4 regions of the Streptomyces sp. NPDC058240 genome follow, and region 3 is predicted to be linked to each of the others. Evidence: riboswitches for the same ligand, from Rfam matches in the RefSeq annotation. Region 3 holds a riboswitch; each other region holds the start of a gene.
What was found. Region 3 has a riboswitch for cobalamin ahead of ACFVX4_RS32960 (FecCD family ABC transporter permease). Riboswitches for the same ligand answer to the same signal wherever they lie in the genome.

Region 1: another riboswitch for cobalamin. It lies ahead of ACFVX4_RS29210 (prenyltransferase/squalene oxidase repeat-containing protein); the one in region 3 lies ahead of ACFVX4_RS32960 (FecCD family ABC transporter permease).
Region 2: another riboswitch for cobalamin. It lies ahead of ACFVX4_RS24065 (ribonucleoside-diphosphate reductase subunit alpha); the one in region 3 lies ahead of ACFVX4_RS32960 (FecCD family ABC transporter permease).
Region 4: another riboswitch for cobalamin. It lies ahead of ACFVX4_RS17025 (cobalamin biosynthesis protein); the one in region 3 lies ahead of ACFVX4_RS32960 (FecCD family ABC transporter permease).

Annotation. Positions count from the first base shown of each region.
Region 1 is NZ_JBHVWT010000025.1:79,733-84,348, forward strand. It holds gene ACFVX4_RS29210 (prenyltransferase/squalene oxidase repeat-containing protein) at 1-2,374, opposite strand, end outside; cobalamin riboswitch at 2,576-2,705, opposite strand; cobalamin riboswitch at 2,808-2,882, shown strand; gene ACFVX4_RS29215 (hypothetical protein) at 3,005-4,417, shown strand.
Region 2 is NZ_JBHVWT010000016.1:60,298-64,913, reverse strand. It holds gene mctP (monocarboxylate uptake permease MctP) at 1-1,521, shown strand, start outside; cobalamin riboswitch at 1,849-1,980, shown strand; gene ACFVX4_RS24065 (ribonucleoside-diphosphate reductase subunit alpha) at 2,120-4,531, shown strand; gene ACFVX4_RS24060 (ribonucleotide-diphosphate reductase subunit beta) at 4,531-4,616, shown strand, end outside.
Region 3 is NZ_JBHVWT010000036.1:34,911-39,526, forward strand. It holds gene ACFVX4_RS32950 (ABC transporter substrate-binding protein) at 1-287, opposite strand, end outside; gene ACFVX4_RS32955 (ABC transporter ATP-binding protein) at 303-1,088, opposite strand; gene ACFVX4_RS32960 (FecCD family ABC transporter permease) at 1,088-2,197, opposite strand; cobalamin riboswitch at 2,299-2,458, opposite strand; gene ACFVX4_RS32965 (hypothetical protein) at 2,510-2,788, shown strand; gene ACFVX4_RS32970 (hypothetical protein) at 2,871-3,668, opposite strand; gene ACFVX4_RS32975 (hypothetical protein) at 3,741-4,241, shown strand; gene ACFVX4_RS32980 (GntR family transcriptional regulator) at 4,384-4,616, opposite strand, start outside.
Region 4 is NZ_JBHVWT010000008.1:161,630-166,245, reverse strand. It holds gene ACFVX4_RS17040 (class II aldolase/adducin family protein) at 1-368, opposite strand, end outside; gene ACFVX4_RS17035 (anion permease) at 578-1,843, shown strand; gene ACFVX4_RS17030 (hypothetical protein) at 1,866-2,096, shown strand; cobalamin riboswitch at 2,246-2,377, shown strand; gene ACFVX4_RS17025 (cobalamin biosynthesis protein) at 2,522-3,520, shown strand; gene ACFVX4_RS17020 (cobyric acid synthase) at 3,517-4,616, shown strand, end outside.

The DNA.
Region 1 (4,616 bases), on a different contig from region 3:
GGGTGGAGGCGCGCAGGTCGGATCCGCGCTGCCCTTCCTTCGCCACGTTGAACCCGCCGTCGTTGTTCTGCTGGCCCGCGAGGAACTTCCGGGCCTTGGCGATCTCGGAGGTGTACCGCTTCCCTTCCAGGGAGAGCCCCTGGACGGCGAGGGCGGCGGAGTTGACGGAGTCGCCGGCCGCGCCCGGGAAGCCACCGTCGGACAGCTGCTTGCTCGCGATCCAGGTCAGCGCCTTGTCGACGGCCCTGTCGGCCTTCTCACCACCCACAAGGTCCAGCGCCATGGCCGCGATGGCGGTGGAGTCGACATCGGAGTCCCCCGTGGCGGGAATCAGGCTGGGCCAGGCACCACTGCCGTGCTGAAGGCTTTCCAGGTACGCGATCGGCTTCTGGGCGGCTGTCTTCTCGTCGGCTCGCAACTGGGCCATGATCGCCAGCGACTGGGCGAAGACGGAAGGGGCGTAGGTGTAGGCCCCCTTGGCGGCGCAGCTCCGGTCCGGAGTCTTGCTCGGCCCGGTGCACACCGCCATGTCGAGAGCGGCGACGAGGTCCTTGCCGCCGAAGGAGCGCGGGTCTCGGCCGACGGTCTCGGCCAGCAGAGCGGCCTTGCCGATGGAGCCACCGAGTGCGTACTTCGTACCTGTCCCGGTCCAGTCCTGGAGGGTCCTGCCGTCGCCGTCCTTGCCGCCGTTGTCGAGGAAGTCGACGATGCCGCGGAGCTTGTCGTTGTTCAGTCCGGTGGCCGCGAGTGCGTAGGCGCCGTCGATGGTGAGGCCGAAGTCGGCGCGCGAGGCACCTGGGCCGGCCGCGTAGTACCGGCCCTGCTTGAGGTTGGCCGCGCTGGTGAGGTAGCCCACGCCCTTCTTCAGGTCGGGGCCTTCGCCGGCCGGGAGGGTCGGGCCGCCGGGCGGTCCGGTCGTCGGCGGGTCCGTCGGGTCCGGCTTCTTCGTCGTGAGGCGGGTGAGGTCGGTGCCCGCCCCGGCCAGGACCGCGGGGCCGGTCGGGTGGATGGCCGCGGCGGTGGCGCCCTCGTCGAAGCCGAACCCGCCGCCGTCCAGCTGTTCACGCGAGAGCCAGGAGACGGCCGCATCGGCCTGCGCGGTGTCGCCGAGAGCGCGGAGAGACTGCGCGGCGTACGCGGTGGCGTAGACGCTGCCGGTCGTGGCCCCGGTGTAGCCGGGGAAGGAGCCGTCCTCGCGCTGCGCCCTCTTCAGATAGGTCCGGGCCTTCGCCACCGCCGCGTCCTGGCCGTGCGCCTCATGCAGCGCGAGGGCCACAAGGCCGGTGGTGGCGGGATCGCCGTCGCAGTTCTCGCCGGGGCGGATCAGGATGCTGGTGATCCCGCCGTCGTCGCACTGCAACTGGGTCAGCCGCTCGACGGTCTCGGCCGGAGGCTCGGTGCCGTCTCGGAGCAGGGCGAGCACGGCAAGTGCCTGTCCGTCCGCGTAGGTTGCGTTCCTGAAATCGCCCTTGCCGGTACAACCGGGGGTGGGACTGCCCGAGTCGGGGCCCGCGGCACAGATGTTGTCCACGAGGTCGGCGATCAGGTCGTGGCCGCCGAAGCGGTGCGGGTCGGCGCCAGTGACCTCGGCGAGAAGGGCCAGGCGTGCCGCGGCCGCCGCGTCGGGGGCCTGGTCCTTGCCCGACTGATAGGTGTAGTCGTCGGCGTGGGAGGCGAGGAAGGCGGTGATCTTGCCGAGAGTCGCGCTGTCGCCGTCCGCCGCGGCCAGCGCGTAGGCCGCCTCGGTGGTCAGGAGGTAGGCGGGGGTGTCGGCGCCGTCGTCAACGACGCGTTCGCCGTCCTTGAGCGTGCCGGCGACCCAGGTCGCCGCCGCCGCCACGTCGATCTCCCCGGCCGGGACCGTGGGAGTGCCCCCGGGGTCGGGGGTCCCGGTGCCGCCACCGGCGCGCACCTCGTCGGGGGTGAACGTCGGCTTGCCGGTGGTGCCGCCGATGTCGGTGCCGCCGAACACCCAGGCGTCGACGTCGCCGTCCTTCGGCTTGCGGTCCATGGCTCCGTACTGGCTGTACGTCCACGTGTGCTGGCCCGGCGAAGCGATCCAGTACGACCAGTAGGCCGTGGCCGATGGGGTGAGTACGCAGGACTCCTGATCCGTGGTCGGGTACTGCGTACCGGAGCCGAGGCCGATGCGGCAGATGAACGCCGGGCCGTCGTGCTGAGTGCCCTCGGTGGTGAAGCCCGCCTCGTGGAGGAGTTCGTACCCGGTCGTCGGCGTCGTGTCGCAGCCACGCTCGACCTTGCCTGCGAAGGGGCCGAAGTCGACAGCGACGATCGCGCCCTTGGTGGCTGTGCAGTCGCCGAGCGGGTCGGCCGCGGCCGGGGCGGTGGTGATGGTGATGAGTGTCACGCACATGGCAAGCAACAGGAATGCCACTGGCTTCAGGGACAGGAATGCCCTGCTCCCCGCCTGTCGGTCTCTTCGTTGTGCGGTCCCCACCGCAGCCCCCTCGCCTCTGCTCCGTGGGGACATGAACGTGGCTGAGGCGGCCTCGGCCACGCGCGGTTCACCGCATGGCAGGGCTGGTCGACCACGCCGTAGTCCACGACGGCGCTTTCTCGCTGAAGATCAGGCTCCAGGCATTCCGGCTCGCCCGGTGCTACCGGGCCTACGGTTGCGGGTCAGCGCCGGATTCTGACCGGCTTCCCCTGGAACTCAGTGTGTAGGAGCCGGATTGGAGCACGCAGAGTGATACCTCGTCAAGACACCGGCCAGGGACACGGAAGGGCCGCCTGAGGGCATCTGGCGGGACGGCAGCGCGTCCGGTAGCGTCCTGCGCTGCCACGTGGGGGAACCCGGTGAGAGTCCGGGGCTGACGCGCAGCGGTGTGGGACGGCTGGGGCCGTTCCGAGCCCGAATGCCCAGGCGGCGACGCACCACAGGAAGCCGGTCCACGCGTTCGGGCGGCGGCCCTGCCTGCTGTTGCCTCCCGCCCGGGAAGGCCGTGGGCCCAGGGCGGCGCGCCCCTCATCCCAGGAGCAGGCCATGTCCCGTCCTTTGATCCCACGCCGTCTTGCGTTCACGGCGACCGCCTCCGTCGGGGCGTTCTGTCTGAGTGTCCTGCCGGCCGCTGCCACTGCCACGCCGGCCCAGATCGCCACGTCGAAGACGAACGGTGTCACGTACCTCAAGTCCCTTCAGTCGTCGGATGGTTCCTACGCCGGGGCCGGACTGTCGAACGAGTGGGCGCTCAGCGCGCTCGCCTCCGCCGGCACCGCGGCCGTCGACGTCACACCTGGCGGCGACACCACGAAGAACGCGAGATCCGTGTACCGGACCCTGCTGTCCACGGCCAGTTGGCCGTCCGCGACGCCGGTGGTCACCGACTACGAACGCGCCACCCTCAACTCCTACGCGGCGGGCATCGACCCGGCCCGCGTCTCCGCCTCACGCAATCTCATCGGCGACATCTACAGCTACTGGCAGAAGGCCGAGCCCGGATACTTCGGCCCCTCGGCGAACTTCAACGGGACCGTGTTCGCCGCGCTCGCCCTCGGCGGCGCCCGGACGCGGGCGGGAACGCAGCGGATACCCAAGTCCCTGCGCGACTCCCTGATCACCCGCATCCGCGCCAACCAGCACAACGACGGCGGCTGGAACTACAGCAAGGCCGAAGGTGATCCGGGACAGCTCGGCTCGGCCGGCGATGTCGACATGACCGGCGCCGCGATGGCCGCGCTCTGTGTCTCCGGCGTCCCGAACACCGATGCGGACATCGTCCAGGCCAAGGCGTTCCTCAAGAGCAAGCTGGTGCCGGGCAGTGGTGCGTTCAACGCCATGTTCGGTGTCAACACCGACTCCAACGGCTGGGCCGTCTCGGGGCTCAACGCCTGCGGCATCAACCCGCAGACCGGCGATTTCCTCACCTCCGCGGGCAAGACACCCGTCGACTTCCTCATCGCTCAGCAGTTCAACCCCGGTGGCGGCTTCAAGTACCTGCCTGGCGACACCGAGCCGTCCGCCTACGCATCCATCGACGGACTGCGTGCCGTCGCCGGAGGCGGCTTCACCGCCGCTCCCCCGGTCCCGGCCACCGGCGGCGCACCCCAGTGGGTTGCCCGGAGCACCTTCGCCTCCGGCACCGCCACAGAACTGGCCCTGACCGTGGACGACGGCGCGGGCGGCTTGAAGGTGTGCTCCGTCGCCTTCACCCCCACCGGCACCACAACCACCCTCGGCGCGGTTCTGGACTCGGCCACGACCGCGGCCACCCCGTCCGGCTGCGTGAACGGCGTGACGCCCTCCTCCGGAACGGGCACGATCACCGCTCTCAACGGCAAGTCCAACAGCGGGTCGAGCACCTGGAAGGTCGGCGTCGACGGTTCGGCGTTCACCGGGGCCGACCGCGGCAAGGTGATCAACGCGGGGGACACGGTCGCTCTGCGCTGGAGTGCCTGAGCCCATGAGAACGCACGGAATCGTGGGAGCGCTCAGGTCTTGATGTGAGCCACGCGTCCGTCGATGAAATCGGCCCGGTCGGCGTGTGTCGCCGGCCTGCCGGCCTGACGGTCTGGGCATGGACATCGCCCTTCCCCACGGTTGCTCCGTCGTCGCCGGTGGGAGCAGTGCCGGCGACCGCCACATGTGCCCCTTTGCG
Region 2 (4,616 bases), on a different contig from region 3:
CTCGACGAATGGGGTCTGGGCGGACGGTCGTTCGGCACCTGGGTCACCTGGTTCCTGCTCGGCGGCGACCTGTACACCGCGTACACCTTCGTCGCCGTTCCGGCGGCGATCTACGCGGCGGGCGCGGCGGGCTTCTTCGCCGTGCCCTACACGATCCTCGTGTACCCGCTGATCTTCACCTTCCTGCCTCGGCTCTGGTCGGTCTCGCACAAGCACGGGTACGTCACCACCTCGGACTTCGTCCGCGGGCGCTTCGGCTCGAAGAGCCTCTCGCTGGCGGTCGCCATCACGGGCATCCTCGCCACGATGCCGTACATCGCGCTCCAACTCGTCGGCATCCAGGCGGTGCTGGACGTGATGGGCGTCGGCGGCGGCGAGAACACCCACTGGTTCATCAAGGACCTGCCGCTGCTGATCGCGTTCGCGGTGCTCGCCTCGTACACCTACTCGTCCGGCCTGCGGGCGCCCGCGCTGATCGCGTTCGTCAAGGACGGGCTGATCTACCTGGTCATCGCGGTGGCGATCATCTACATCCCGATCAAGCTGGGCGGCTTCGACGACATCTTCGCCAAGGCGGGCGAGGCGTTCTCGCAGACCAACCCGGCCACCGGCAAGCCGCGCGGCGCGCTCGCACCGGGCGAGGCGGGCCAATGGGGTTACGCCACCCTGGCGTTGGGCTCGGCGCTGGCGCTGTTCATGTATCCGCACTCGATCACGGCGACGCTCTCCAGCCGCAGCCGCAACGTGATCCGGCGCAACACCACGATCCTGCCGCTGTACTCGCTGATGCTGGGCCTGCTGGCGCTGCTCGGCTTCATGGCCATCGCCGCCGGGATCAAGGTGGACAACGGGCAGCTGGCCATCCCCCAGCTGTTCGAGAACATGTTCCCGGACTGGTTCGCGGGCGTCGCGTTCGCCGCCATCGGCATCGGCGCGCTGGTGCCCGCCGCGATCATGTCGATCGCCGCGGCGAACCTCTTCACCCGCAACATCTACAAGGACTTCCTGAAGCCGGACGCGACCCCGGAGCAGGAGACCAAGGTCTCCAAGCTGGTGTCGCTGCTGGTCAAGGTCGGCGCGCTCGCCTTCGTCCTCACCATGGACAAGACGGTCGCGATCAACTTCCAGCTGCTCGGCGGCATCTGGATCCTCCAGACGATGCCGGCCCTGGTCGGCGGCCTGTTCACCCGCTGGTTCCACCGCTGGGCGCTGCTCGCGGGCTGGGCGGTCGGCATGGTGTACGGGACGGTGGCCGCGTACGGGGTCGCCAGCCCGACCCAGGCGCACTTCGGCGGGTCCTCCAAGGAGATCCCCGGCATCGGCGAGATCGGCTACATCGGCCTCACCGCGTTCGTGCTGAACGTGGTGGTGACGGTGGTGCTCACCTTCGTCCTGAACGCCGTGAAGGCGCCCGCCGGGATCGACGAGACCTCCCCGTCCGACTACACGGCCGGCGCGGGCGACCCGGGCGTGAAGACGGAACTCCCGCCGGCCACGGCGGGGGCGCCGGGCGGTCACTGACGACCGGCGCCAACGGCCCGTCGAGGGCCTCTCGTTCGGATCAGGCCGGATCAGGGAGCGGGGTCCGGTGCCGTACATCGCAAGGCGGAGGAGGGAGTCGACGCGGCGCGTCGGCGACCGACGACAACGCGGCGAGGTGCGGCACCAGGGCACGCGAGCCCGGCATGGTCCGAACGAGAGGCCCTGGCCTCCTCCAGCGGGGCGCGGCGGGCCGACGGCGTGATCCGGCCCGGCGGCCCGGGAAAGGGCCGTACGGCTCATTCTGTGGGCCTCGCCCGGTCGGTGCGACACAACATGTGGGGGCTGCCTCATCGGGCAGCCCCCACATGTATGCTCATCCTCGCTGTCGCCGCAGGGGAATCCGGTGCGAATCCGGAACTGTCCCGCAACGGTGTATTCAGTGCGCTTTTGTGCACCCCCGAGTCAGTCCGATGACCTGCCGGCAGCGCATCCGGCTCGACCGAACCGGATGCCCAGACGTCCGGGCCTCGCGGTTGGGCCGGTGGACGCCGTGCGGAGTGCTGCCCTGCCCCGGGTGCGCGCCCGTAGGGCTGCCCCGTTCCCCGCCGGCCCCGAGCCGAGCGAGGGAGAGCACCACGTGACCATCGCGCCAGCCGATCCGGCTTCAGTCGCCGTGTCCGCAGCAGCCGAGTCCGAGGCAGCCGCACAGGACGGACCGGGAACCGCACTGCTGCGGACCCTGACCGACCTCACCGCCGATCTGCCCGACACCGACCCCGGCCGGGTCGCCGCTGCCGCGCTGCGCGGTCGCAGCGCCCGAGCGGACGAGGCCGAGCTGCGCTCGCTGGCCACCGAGGCCGCCGCGGGCCTGATCTCCGAGGACCCCGCCTACTCCCGGCTCGCCGCCCGGCTCCTGACCCTCACCATCGCGGACGAAGCGGCCGGCCAGGGCGCGGTCTCCTTCTCCGCCTCGGTCGCCGTCGGGCACCGCGAGGGCCTGATCGCGGACCGTACCGCCGAGTTCGTCGCCCGCCACGCGGCCGTGCTGGACGCGCTGGTGGAGCGTTCGCTCGCCGACGGCGCGGACGACCGCTTCGGCTACTTCGGGCTGCGGACCCTGCACAGCCGCTATCTGCTGCGCCACCCGCACACCCGCCAGGTCATCGAGACGCCCCAGCACTTCATGCTGCGGGTCGCGTCCGGGCTCGCCGAGGACGACTCGCAGCGCGCGGTGGACGAAGTAGCGGCGCTGTACGGGCTGATGAGCCGGCTCGACTACCTCCCCTCCTCCCCCACGCTCTTCAACTCCGGCACCCGGCACCCGCAGATGTCCTCCTGCTACCTGCTGGACTCCCCGCTGGACGAGCTCGACTCGATCTACGACCGCTACCACCAGGTGGCCCGGCTCTCGAAGCACGCGGGCGGCATCGGTCTGTCGTACTCCCGCATCCGCTCCCGCGGTTCGCTGATCCGTGGCACCAACGGACACTCCAACGGCATCGTGCCGTTCCTGAAGACGCTCGACGCCTCCGTCGCCGCGGTCAACCAGGGGGGCCGCCGCAAGGGCGCCGCCGCCGTCTACCTGGAGACCTGGCACGCGGACATCGAGGAGTTCCTGGAACTGCGCGACAACACGGGCGAGGACCAGCGGCGTACGCACAACCTCAACCTGGCGCACTGGATCCCGGACGAGTTCATGCGCCGGGTCGACGCGGACGGCGACTGGTCGCTGTTCTCGCCCGCCGACGTACCCGGTCTCGTCGACCTGTGGGGCGACGAGTTCGACGCCGCGTACCGGGCCGCCGAGGCGAAGGGGCTGGCCCGCAAGTCGATCCCGGCCCGCGAGCTGTACGGCCGGATGATGCGCACCCTCGCGCAGACCGGCCAGGGCTGGATGACGTTCAAGGACGCCTCCAACCGGACCGCGAACCAGACCGCCGAGCCGGGCAGCGTCGTCCACTCCTCGAACCTGTGCACCGAGATCCTCGAAGTCACCGACGACGGCGAGACGGCGGTCTGCAACCTGGGCTCGGTCAACCTCGGCGCGTTCGTCGCCGACGGTGACATCGACTGGGAGCGGCTGGACGCCACCGTCCGCACCGCCGTGACCTTCCTCGACCGGGTCGTCGACATCAACTTCTACCCGACCGAGCAGGCCGGCCGCTCCAACGCGAAGTGGCGCCCGGTGGGCCTGGGCGCCATGGGTCTCCAGGACGTCTTCTTCCAGCTGCGGCTGCCCTTCGACTCCCCCGAGGCCCGCGCGCTCTCCACGAGGATCTCCGAGCGGATCATGCTCGCCGCGTACGAGGCGTCGTGCGAGCTGGCCGAGCGGTCCGGCCCGCTGCCCGCCTGGTCGCAGACGCGCGCCGCGCGCGGTGTGCTGCACCCCGACCACTACGACACCGAGCTGAACTGGCCGGAGCGGTGGGACGCGCTGCGCGCCCGCGTCGCGAAGAGCGGGATGCGCAACTCGCTGCTGCTCGCCATCGCGCCGACGGCGACGATCGCCTCGATCGCGGGGGTCTACGAGTGCATCGAGCCGCAGGTCTCCAACCTCTTCAAGCGCGAGACGCTCAGCGGTGAGTTCCTCCAGGTCAACGCGTACCTGGTGAATGAGCTGAAGCAGCTCGGGGTGTGGGACGCGCGGACCCGTGAGGCGCTGCGCGAGGCCAGCGGCTCGGTGCAGGGCTTCGCCTGGATCCCGGAGGACGTGCGGGCGCTGTACCGCACGGCGTGGGAGATCCCGCAGCGCGGTCTGATCGACATGGCGGCGGCCCGTACGCCGTTCCTGGACCAGAGCCAGTCGCTGAACCTGTTCCTGGAGACGCCGACGATCGGCAAGCTCTCCTCGATGTACGCGTACGCCTGGAAGCAGGGGCTGAAGACGACGTACTACCTGCGCTCGCGCCCGGCGACCCGGATCGCCCGTGCCGCCTCCGGCCAGGCCGCGACCGCCGCCCCCATCCCCGTACAGCAGGCTTCGGCGCCCGACGCGGACGCGATCGCCTGCTCCCTCGAAAACCCCGAGTCCTGCGAGGCCTGCCAGTAATGAGCTCCACCAACGCCGACAAGAACCTTCTGGACCCGGGCTTCGAACTGACGCTGCGGCCCATGCGCTACCCGGACTTCTACGA
Region 3 (4,616 bases):
GACGTGAGGTCGCCCTTGTCCTCGGGCATCACATAACCCGCCATGTGGTCCTCCAGTTCGAGCGCGAACATGATCTCGGTGATGCCGACGTCATTGGTGACCACGCGCTGCGGGGCCTTGTCGTAGGTCTTCTTCTGGCCGCAGTTCTCGATGGTCACCGGATAGTGGCCGGTGCTTTTCCGAGCGCTGTCCTTCTCTCCTTGGTCAGAGGGCATTTCCGCACCGCAGCCGGTGAGGACCAGGGCGGCGGCGATCACGATCGCGGCGGGGCGTACGAGGTTGTGCATGACGGCGGTGACTCCTCAGGAATCGGGTCGAGCGGGGCGAAGACGGTCGAAGAGCAGCTGTACGGCGCCGGTCTCCGGATGCGGGACGCGGTGTGCCCGTACGCCGAAGACCTCGGCCAGCAGGTCGGGGGTGAGCACGTCGTGCGGAGCGCCGGAGGCGACGATCCGTCCGCCGTCGATGACATGGAGCAGATCGCAGTGGAGTGCGGCGAGGTTGAGGTCGTGCAGCGCGGTGAGGACGGTCAGCCCGCTGTCGCGCACCAGCGCCAGCACTTCCAACTGCTGTGCGATGTCGAGATGGTTGGTCGGCTCGTCGAGCACCAGCAGCCGGGGCTGCTGAGCCAGCGCGCGGGCGATCAGCACCCGCTGCTTCTCGCCGCCGGAAAGAGTGAGGAAGCCGCGGTCGGCGAGGTGGTCGGCGCCCACTCCCGCCAGCGCGGCCCCGCACGCCTGCCGGTCCTCGTCGGTGGTCCGTCCCATCGATGACTGGTGCGGCAGCCGCCCCATCTCCACGACCTCGGCAACCGTGAAATCGAATTCGGTGGCCGCCTCCTGGGGAAGTGCGGCCAGCCGGCGCGCGCTTTCGCGCGCGCTCATGGCGTACAGATCCTCGCCGCCGAGCCGCACCGTGCCGCCCGAGGGACGCAGAGCCCGGTAGACACAACGCAACAGGGTGGACTTGCCACTGCCGTTGGGCCCGACCAGACCGACGAGCTGCCCCTCCCCCGCTCCCAGTGTGGCCTCCGCCACCAGCCGTGCGCCGGCGATCTCGACCGTCAGAGCATCGATGTCGATCCGCATCAGGCGCCTCCGAACGTGTAGGAGCGGCGGCGCATCAGGAGTACGAAGCACGGCACGCCGATGACCGCGGTCAGCACGCCCACCGGCAGTTCGGCGGGCGCGAGCACCACGCGGGAGAGGATGTCCACCCAGATCAGCAGGACAGCACCCACCAGTGGTGCGACGGCCAGCAGTCGGCGGTGGTCCGCGCCGACGAGCATCCGTACGGCGTGCGGCACCATCAGTCCGACGAAGCCGATCGCACCGCTCACCGCGACCACCGCCCCCGTGACGGCCGCGGAGACCAGGAACAGTTCCTTGCGCAGCCGCCCCGCGTCCACCCCCAGCGCGGCAGCGGTCTCGTCGCCCATGGCCAGGGCGTTCAGCCGACGCGCCGACCAGGCGAGGTGGGCGAGACCGCCGAGCACGGCCCCCGCGGCAATCGGTACGGAGGCCCAGTCGGCTCCGCCGAGGCTGCCGAGCATCCACATCATCGCGGAGCGGGCGGCCTCACCGCGCTCGGCCGCGAACACCATGAACGTGGTGACGGCCGAGAAGCCGTAGTACATCGCGGTGCCCGTCAGGACGAGCCGCAGCGGGGTCAGACCACGAGCGGTGCGTGCGATGGCGTACACCAGCATCATGGCGAGGAGCGCGGAAAGGAACGACGCCGTGGACAGCGCCCAGATACCCAGCGTGCCGAAGGCTCCGAAGATGAGCACGGCATTGGCACCGACCGCCGCGCCCGAGGAGATGCCGAGGACGAACGGGTCGGCAAGGGCGTTGCGGACCATGGCCTGCACGGCGACACCGATGGCCGAGAGACCGGCCCCGACGACCGCGGCCAGCACGGCTCGCGGAAAGCGCAGTTCCCAGACGATGGTGTACGCGGGCACCTGGTCAGGGGCTATTCGGCCGCCCGTCAGCCCGGCCCACAGACAACGCAGTACTTCGCTCCAGGAGAGCCCCGACGCCCCGATGCCCGCCCCGCAGACGAGGGAGACCAGGAGCACGGCGCACAGGGCGGGAAGGAGCAGCGACAGCGACACGCGCCGGGGCGGCGCGGGCCCGGCTCCGGCACGGGCCGTGCGCGAGGGCACGGCAGGCTTACGGACGAGGGGGGTGGCCACGGGCGGATCGCTTTCGCCTCGGGCCGTGCACCTACGTGATCAAAGGAGCAGCCCGGACGCGGAGCGCCCTGCGCAGCACCACTCGCAGTCCACGGCGAATTGACAGGAGCCTTCACCACCGCGGGTAATCGGGCTTACGGGGCCACATCTCGGGCTCCGCCTACCGTTGCGGGTCAGCGCCGGATTTCGACCGGACTTCCCCCGCGGGGCACTTGCAGCTTAGCGTGAATGGGTTGACGCACCGTCAGGGGGGATGGTCGGTGTGCACCGGTTTGCGCACGTGCGGCCAGGCCCTCGAAGACGAGGGCTCCGGTGACGGCGCCCTTCATCGCGCCGGCCATGCGCTCCCAGGTGATGGGCGTGCCCGCGTACAGAATCGTGGTCGGCGTCATTCCGGGGACGACGTCGAGGGCGCGGCCGAAACCGACCAGCATGGGCCGGGAGCCGGTGATGCGCTCGACGGCCTCGGCGTTGGCCGCTTCGATGCGCGCCGCGGTGGCGGGGGCTTCCAGGCTGTCCAGAACGGCGACGATCTCCGGGTTGCCGCCGCCGGGCGGGGTCCAGTCGAGCGTGGTGACGTTCGCGCCCTGAGCGGCGATGTCCTCCTCGAACATCGCCAGTCCGACGTTGATGACGTCGAGGTCGGCTGCGAAGAGGTTAGTGACGGGGCTGCTCATGCGGTCCGGGCCTTCCTGGCGATCTCACGGGCGAACTCGCCCGTCCCGTTGCTGCTGCGGGTCACGGTCACTCCCGCGGCCTCCAGGGCCGCGACCTGCTCGTCGAGCGCCGGGGTGTCGAAGTCGGTGCCGCGGACGTAGCCGACGATCTCCAGGTGGCGGCCGGCCTCCGCCGCGATCCGCTTGGCCTGTCCGATCGCCGGGAGGGTGACGCCGACCGGGTCCTGGTGGGCGCCGAAGCCGAGGACGAAGTCCATGACGACGACGGCGACTTGGGGGTCCTCGGCCTCCTGGACCGGGCATGCCAGGCGCAGGGAGGGGTCGATCATCGGGTGCGGGTGGCCGTTGGTGAAGTCGTCGTCGCCGAAGTCGAGGAAGGTGTGTCCGGTGCTGGGGCCGTCGGCGTCGAGCCGGCGGCCGGGGTCCTTCTGGATGTTGCTCCACACGTTGTCGCTGATCCCGAGCAGGGAGTACATCGACTCGTCGCACAGGGTGCCGCCGCAGAACAGGCCGCGGACGAACTGCTGGTGCGGTGCGAGGCGGGAGCACACCTCCTCCACCCGGTGGGTGTCGAGCGGCTCGACGTCCGCGTGGGGGTCGGCGCCGAGGCGGACGGCCTGGAGGGCGGCGTCCTGGCTGCTCGCGGCGAAGTGTCCGCCCGCGTCGGCGACGGCGTCCCGGGAGCCGCCGACGAAGTAGACGACGACGGGCTTGCCCGCGGTGGCGGTCTCGGCGAGGACCTTCTTCTGCTCACCACCACCGAGGTCGACGAGAGCGATCCCGCGTTCGAGCACCCCACCAAGCTGATCGGTCCCCAGTACTCGGCGCAGGACGCGGCCGAAGCCGCGGCCGAGTACCGCTGGACCATCGCGCGCGACGGCGCGGCCTTCCGCCGGGTCGTCCCCTCCCCCTCGCCCCTGCGGATCGTCCAGGCGCCCCTCGTGCGCATGCTGCTGGAGAACCGTCACCTCGTCGTCTGCGTCGGTGGTGGCGGCGTGCCCGTCCGGACCGACAGCAAAGGTCGGCAGACGGGCCTGCATGCGGTCGTCGACAAGGACCTCGCCTCCGCGGCCCTGGCGGCAGAACTCGAGGCGGACATGCTCGTGATGCTGACGGACGGTGACTTCGTCAGCGAGAACTGGGGGACATCCGAGCAGCGCGACATTCTCACCGCCTTGCCGGAGGCGATCTCGCGACTGGCCTTCGCCGAAGGGTCGATGAAGCCGAAGGTGGACGCCGCCGTGCGGGTCGCCAGGGCCGGCGAGCGGGCACTCATCGGTCCGCTGGAACGACTCGGCGACCTGCTCGACCGGAACATCAGGACGGAGATCCACCCGGATGTCCCGGACGGGATCGTCCATGTCTGAGCGCTCGCGGGGGCGGCCCGCCGCCGTGTGCGCCGCCCCGGCCGGTGCCTGAAGGGCCTCCGGCGTCTCGGGCCCGTCCGGCCCCGGTCCGGCGGACAGGCCCGGGGGCCGGCGGATCGGCGCGCCGGCCGGGCCGTACCGCTCAGCCCTGGTGCTTGCGGCGCGCGGCGGCCGCGTTGCGACCTGTCACCAGGTGTTCGTCGGCCAGCTTCTCGACCCGCGCGACATCACGCTCCGCAATCGCCTTGTACAGGCCTTCGTGCTCCTGCGCGACGCCCTCCAGGTCGTCGTGCTGCCCCAGCAGCCAGCGCATCCTGCTGCGAAGAGCGCTCTGGAGCTCGTTCAGGAGTTCGTTGTCGGCCAGTTCGGTGACCG
Region 4 (4,616 bases), on a different contig from region 3:
ACGGCGGCGGCGTAGTGGATCGACGGGACCTCGGGGACCAGTGTGGAGACGGCCGTGGCGTGCACCGCGTGGGTGTGCACGACGGCAGCCGCGTCGGTGTTCCGGTAGACGGCGAGGTGGAGCGGCAGTTCGCTGGTCGGGGCCAGTTCGCCGAGTACGCGGTTGCCTTCCGGATCGACGCCGACGGCGTCCTCGGGGCCCAGCCGGTCGTACGGCACTCCGCTCGGCGTGACCAGGATGGTGTCGCCGACCCGTGCCGACACGTTTCCCGAGGTCCCGACGACGAGGCCCTCGGCCGCCGTCCGCCGGGCGGTGGTGACGACACCGTCCCAGGCGCGTCCGATCGCGTCCCGCTGCTGCTCGCTCATACGCCGATCCTGGCAGCCCCGGAGGCGAACGGGTATGCGATCGGCCACAGGGCGCCCCCGCCGGAAAGCCGGGCCACGCCTCGCCCGGACACAAGCGGAATGCTCCCGCTCCGGTTTGGAACACCCCAACGCCCTGCCTAGTTCATCTTCCGTTCACCCAGGTTGCCTACGGTCCACATGCCAATGACGTCGAACGATTGCCTGGGTAAATGGAACACATCACGCTGCTACTCGCGATTGTGATCGTGACAGCTCTAGTGTTCGATTTCACGAACGGTTTCCACGACACCGCGAACGCGATGGCGACGACCATCTCGACCGGTGCACTCAGACCGAAGACAGCGGTGGCCATGTCCGCCGTTCTCAATCTCGTCGGCGCGTTCCTGTCTGTGGAGGTCGCCAAGACGATCTCCGGCGGGATCATCAACGAGGACGGGCTGCGAACAGAAGTCATCTTCGCGGCACTCGTCGGCGCCATTCTGTGGAATCTGCTGACCTGGCTGGTCGGACTGCCGTCCAGCTCCTCGCACGCCCTGTTCGGCGGTCTGATCGGCGCGGCCGTGATGTCGGCGGGCTGGTCGTCCGTCAACGGCGGCACCGTCGTCACCAAGGTGCTGCTGCCTGCCCTCGCCGCCCCGATCGTCGCCGGTCTGGCCGCGCTGCTGGCCACCAGGCTGACGTACCGGATCAGCGGGAAGGTCCGCAACGACGCCCAGGAGAAGGCCACCGCCAAGGGTTACCGCGCGGGCCAGATCGCCTCGGCCGGACTGGTCTCCCTCGCCCACGGCACCAACGACGCGCAGAAGACCATGGGCATCATCACCCTGGCCCTGGTCACCGGCGGCGTCCTGCACCCGGGCGCCAACCCGCCGGTCTGGGTCATCGTCTGCGCCGGTACGGCCATCGCGCTCGGCACCTACCTGGGCGGCTGGCGCATCATCCGCACCATGGGCAGCGGCCTCACCGACCTCAGGCCGCCGCAGGGCTTCGCCGCCCAGACCAGCGCGGCCACCGTCATCCTGGCCTCCTCGCACCTCGGTTTCTCCCTCTCCACCACCCAGTCCTGCTCCGGCGCCGTGATGGGCGCGGGCCTCGGCCGCCAGGGCGGTGTGGTCCGCTGGTCCACCGCCACCCGGATGTTCGTCGCCTGGGGTCTGACCCTGCCGGCCGCGGGTCTGGTCGGCGCGGGCGCGGAACTCCTCACCAAGCAGGGCACCTGGGGTGTCGTGGTCGTCGCGGTGCTGCTGGTCGCGGGCTCCGGCGCGATCTGGCTGGTGTCGCGCCGCAAGCCGGTCGGCCACGACGACGTCGCGCCGGCGGACGTCGGCATCGAGCCCGCGGGTGTCGTCACCACGGCCATCGCCGCCGTCAGCCCGCCGCCCACCGCGGCCCAGGCGACGGCCCAGAACCTCATGACCACCATTCCGGCCCCGGCCGGAGCCACCCAGGACCCGGCGCGACCCGCCACCGTCTGACCCGGCCGTCTAAGGATTCAGCATGAACATCGACTGGGCAGCCCTCGGCTCCGTATTCGGCGTCTCCCTCGTTGTCACCGTCGCGCTGGTGGGCCTCTTCACCCTGGGCATCGTCGGCCTCTCCAAGCAGCCGGAACCGGCGACACAGGGCGGCTCCGGCGGCTCGCTGCTGCTGGCCCGCGCCGGCGCGTACGTCTGCTTCACGCTGTGCGCGGCGGCCGTCGCGTACGGCATCTATCTGATCGTCGCCTGAGAGCCTGTCGGGTGACCTCGGATCGGGCCGGACACCACAGGTGTCCGGCCCGATGTGGGTCTCAGCACACTGCGCCGTCGCAGGTCAACGGCAGGTTGACGGGCGTTCGCACAGCGTGGTGGACTGCCGGAGCCAATTACGGCGACAGCAGAGGAAGCCGGTGCGAATCCGGCGCGGTCCCGCCACTGTCACCGGGGAGCGGTCCCCCACACCGGAAGTCACGGCACGCGCGAGCGGGCTGGAAGGCCGGGGGAACCGCGGATCCGGGAGCCAGGAGACTCTCGTCGCCGGTCACGTCGAACCAGGGCGCGGACCCTGAGTGAGGACATATCGCCATGCCTGGCCGCCCTGCGTCCGCTGTTCCGGCGCTCTCGACGAGAGCCGCCTGTACGAAGGTCCTCCGAGGCACGACGGCCGGTTGAGCCGTGCGAGCCGACCGCATCTTCGCGTACGGCGCCACGGCCGGTCTGATCGGCGATCTGCTGCTCGGTGACCCCCGCAGGGGACACCCGGTCGCCGCCTTCGGGCGGGCCGCGGCGGGCGTCGAACGCCGTCTGTGGCGCGACCACCGCGGGTGGGGCGCGCTGCACACCCTCGTCTGCGCCGGAGGCGCTGCAGGTGGTGCCGCGCTGATCACCCGCGCCGTACGCCGCAGCCCCGCCGCCTCCGTGGCGCTGACCGCGGCCGTCACCTGGTCCGTCGTCGGCGGTACGTCCCTGGGGCGCGAGGCGCGGGCCATCGGCGACGCCCTGGCGGCCGGTGACCTCGACCTGGCCCGCGAGCGGCTGCCGCATCTGTGCGGGCGCGACCCGCAGTCCCTGGACGGGCCGCAGATCGCCCGCGCCGTGGTGGAGTCCGTGGCGGAGAACACCTCGGACGCCGTGGTCGGCGCCCTGGTGTGGGGCGCGCTGGCCGGGGTCCCCGGGCTGGCCGGCTTCCGGGCCGCCAACACCCTCGACGCGATGGTCGGTCACAAGTCGCCCCGCCACCATCGCTACGGCTGGGCCTCGGCCCGCCTCGACGACCTCGCGGGCTGGCCCGGCGCCCGGCTCACGGCCCTGCTCGCCGTGGCCGCCGGGGGGCGGCCGGACGGAGCGGTCCGCGCCTGGCGGGCCGATGCCGCCAAGCACCCGAGCCCCAACGCGGGCCCGGTGGAGGCCTCGTTCGCGGGTGCGCTCGGCGTACGCCTCGGCGGAACCCTCGCGTACGGCGGCCGGGTCGAGCACCGCCCCGTGCTCAACGGGGAGACGGGCCGGGCCGTGGAGGCCGAGGACATCGAGGCCGCGGTACGGCTGTCGCGCCGGGTGGGCGCGCTGGCCCTCGGCGTGTGCGTGGCGGGACGGATCGGCGCGGCCCTCGCCGCACGACGGATCGCGGGGCGCCGGACGGCAGCGCCTCGCATCGCAGGACGGAGAAGCACATGAGCGGCGGACTGCTGGTCGCCGGAACCACTTCCGACGCGGGCAAGAGCGTCGTGACGGCAGGCATCTGCCGCTGGCTCGTGCGCCGGGGCGTGAAGGTGGCGCCCTTCAAGGCGCAGAACATGTCGCTGAACTCGTTCGTCACCCGCGAGGGTGCCGAGATCGGGCGCGCCCAGGCCATGCAGGCCCAGGCCGCCCGCGTCGAGCCGACCGCGCTGATGAACCCGGTCCTGCTCAAGCCCGGCAGCGACCGCTCCAGCCAGGTCGTCCTGATGGGGAAGCCGGTCGGCGAGATGAGCGCGCGCGGCTACCACGGGGGCAGGCAGGAAGCGCTCCTCTCCACGGTCATGGACTGCCTGGAGCAGCTCCGGGGCACGTACGACGCGGTGATCTGCGAGGGGGCGGGCAGCCCGGCCGAGATCAATCTGCGGCGCACGGACATCGTGAACATGGGCATCGCACGGGCGGCGCGCTTCCCGGTGGTGGTCGTCGGCGACATCGACCGCGGCGGCGTCTTCGCCTCCTTCTTCGGTACGACGGCGCTGCTCGCCGCCGAGGACCAGTCGCTGATCGCCGGCTATCTCGTCAACAAGTTCCGCGGCGACGTGTCGCTGCTGGAGCCGGGCCTGGAGATGCTGCGGGACATCACCGGGCGGCCGACGTACGGAGTGCTGCCCTTCGCCCACGGTCTCGGCATCGACGAGGAGGACGGTCTGCGGGTCTCGTTGCGCGGAGCCGTGCGCGAATCGGTCGTCGCGCCGCCGCACGGCGAGGACGTGCTGCGCGTCGCGGTGTGCGCGGTGCCCCTGATGTCGAACTTCACCGATGTGGACGCGCTGGCCGCCGAGCCCGGCGTCGTCGTCAGGTTCGTGGACCGCGCCGAGGAGCTGTCCGACGCCGACCTCGTCGTCGTGCCGGGCACCCGCGGCACCGTGAAGGCGCTGGCCTGGCTGCGCGAGCGCGGCCTCGCCGACGCGCTGGCGCGGCGCGCGGCCGAGGGCCGGCCGGTCCTCGGCATCTGCGGCGGCTTCCAGCTCCTCGGCGAGCACATCGAGGACGAGGTCGAGTCGCGGGCCGGGCTGGTCGAGGGCCTCGGCCT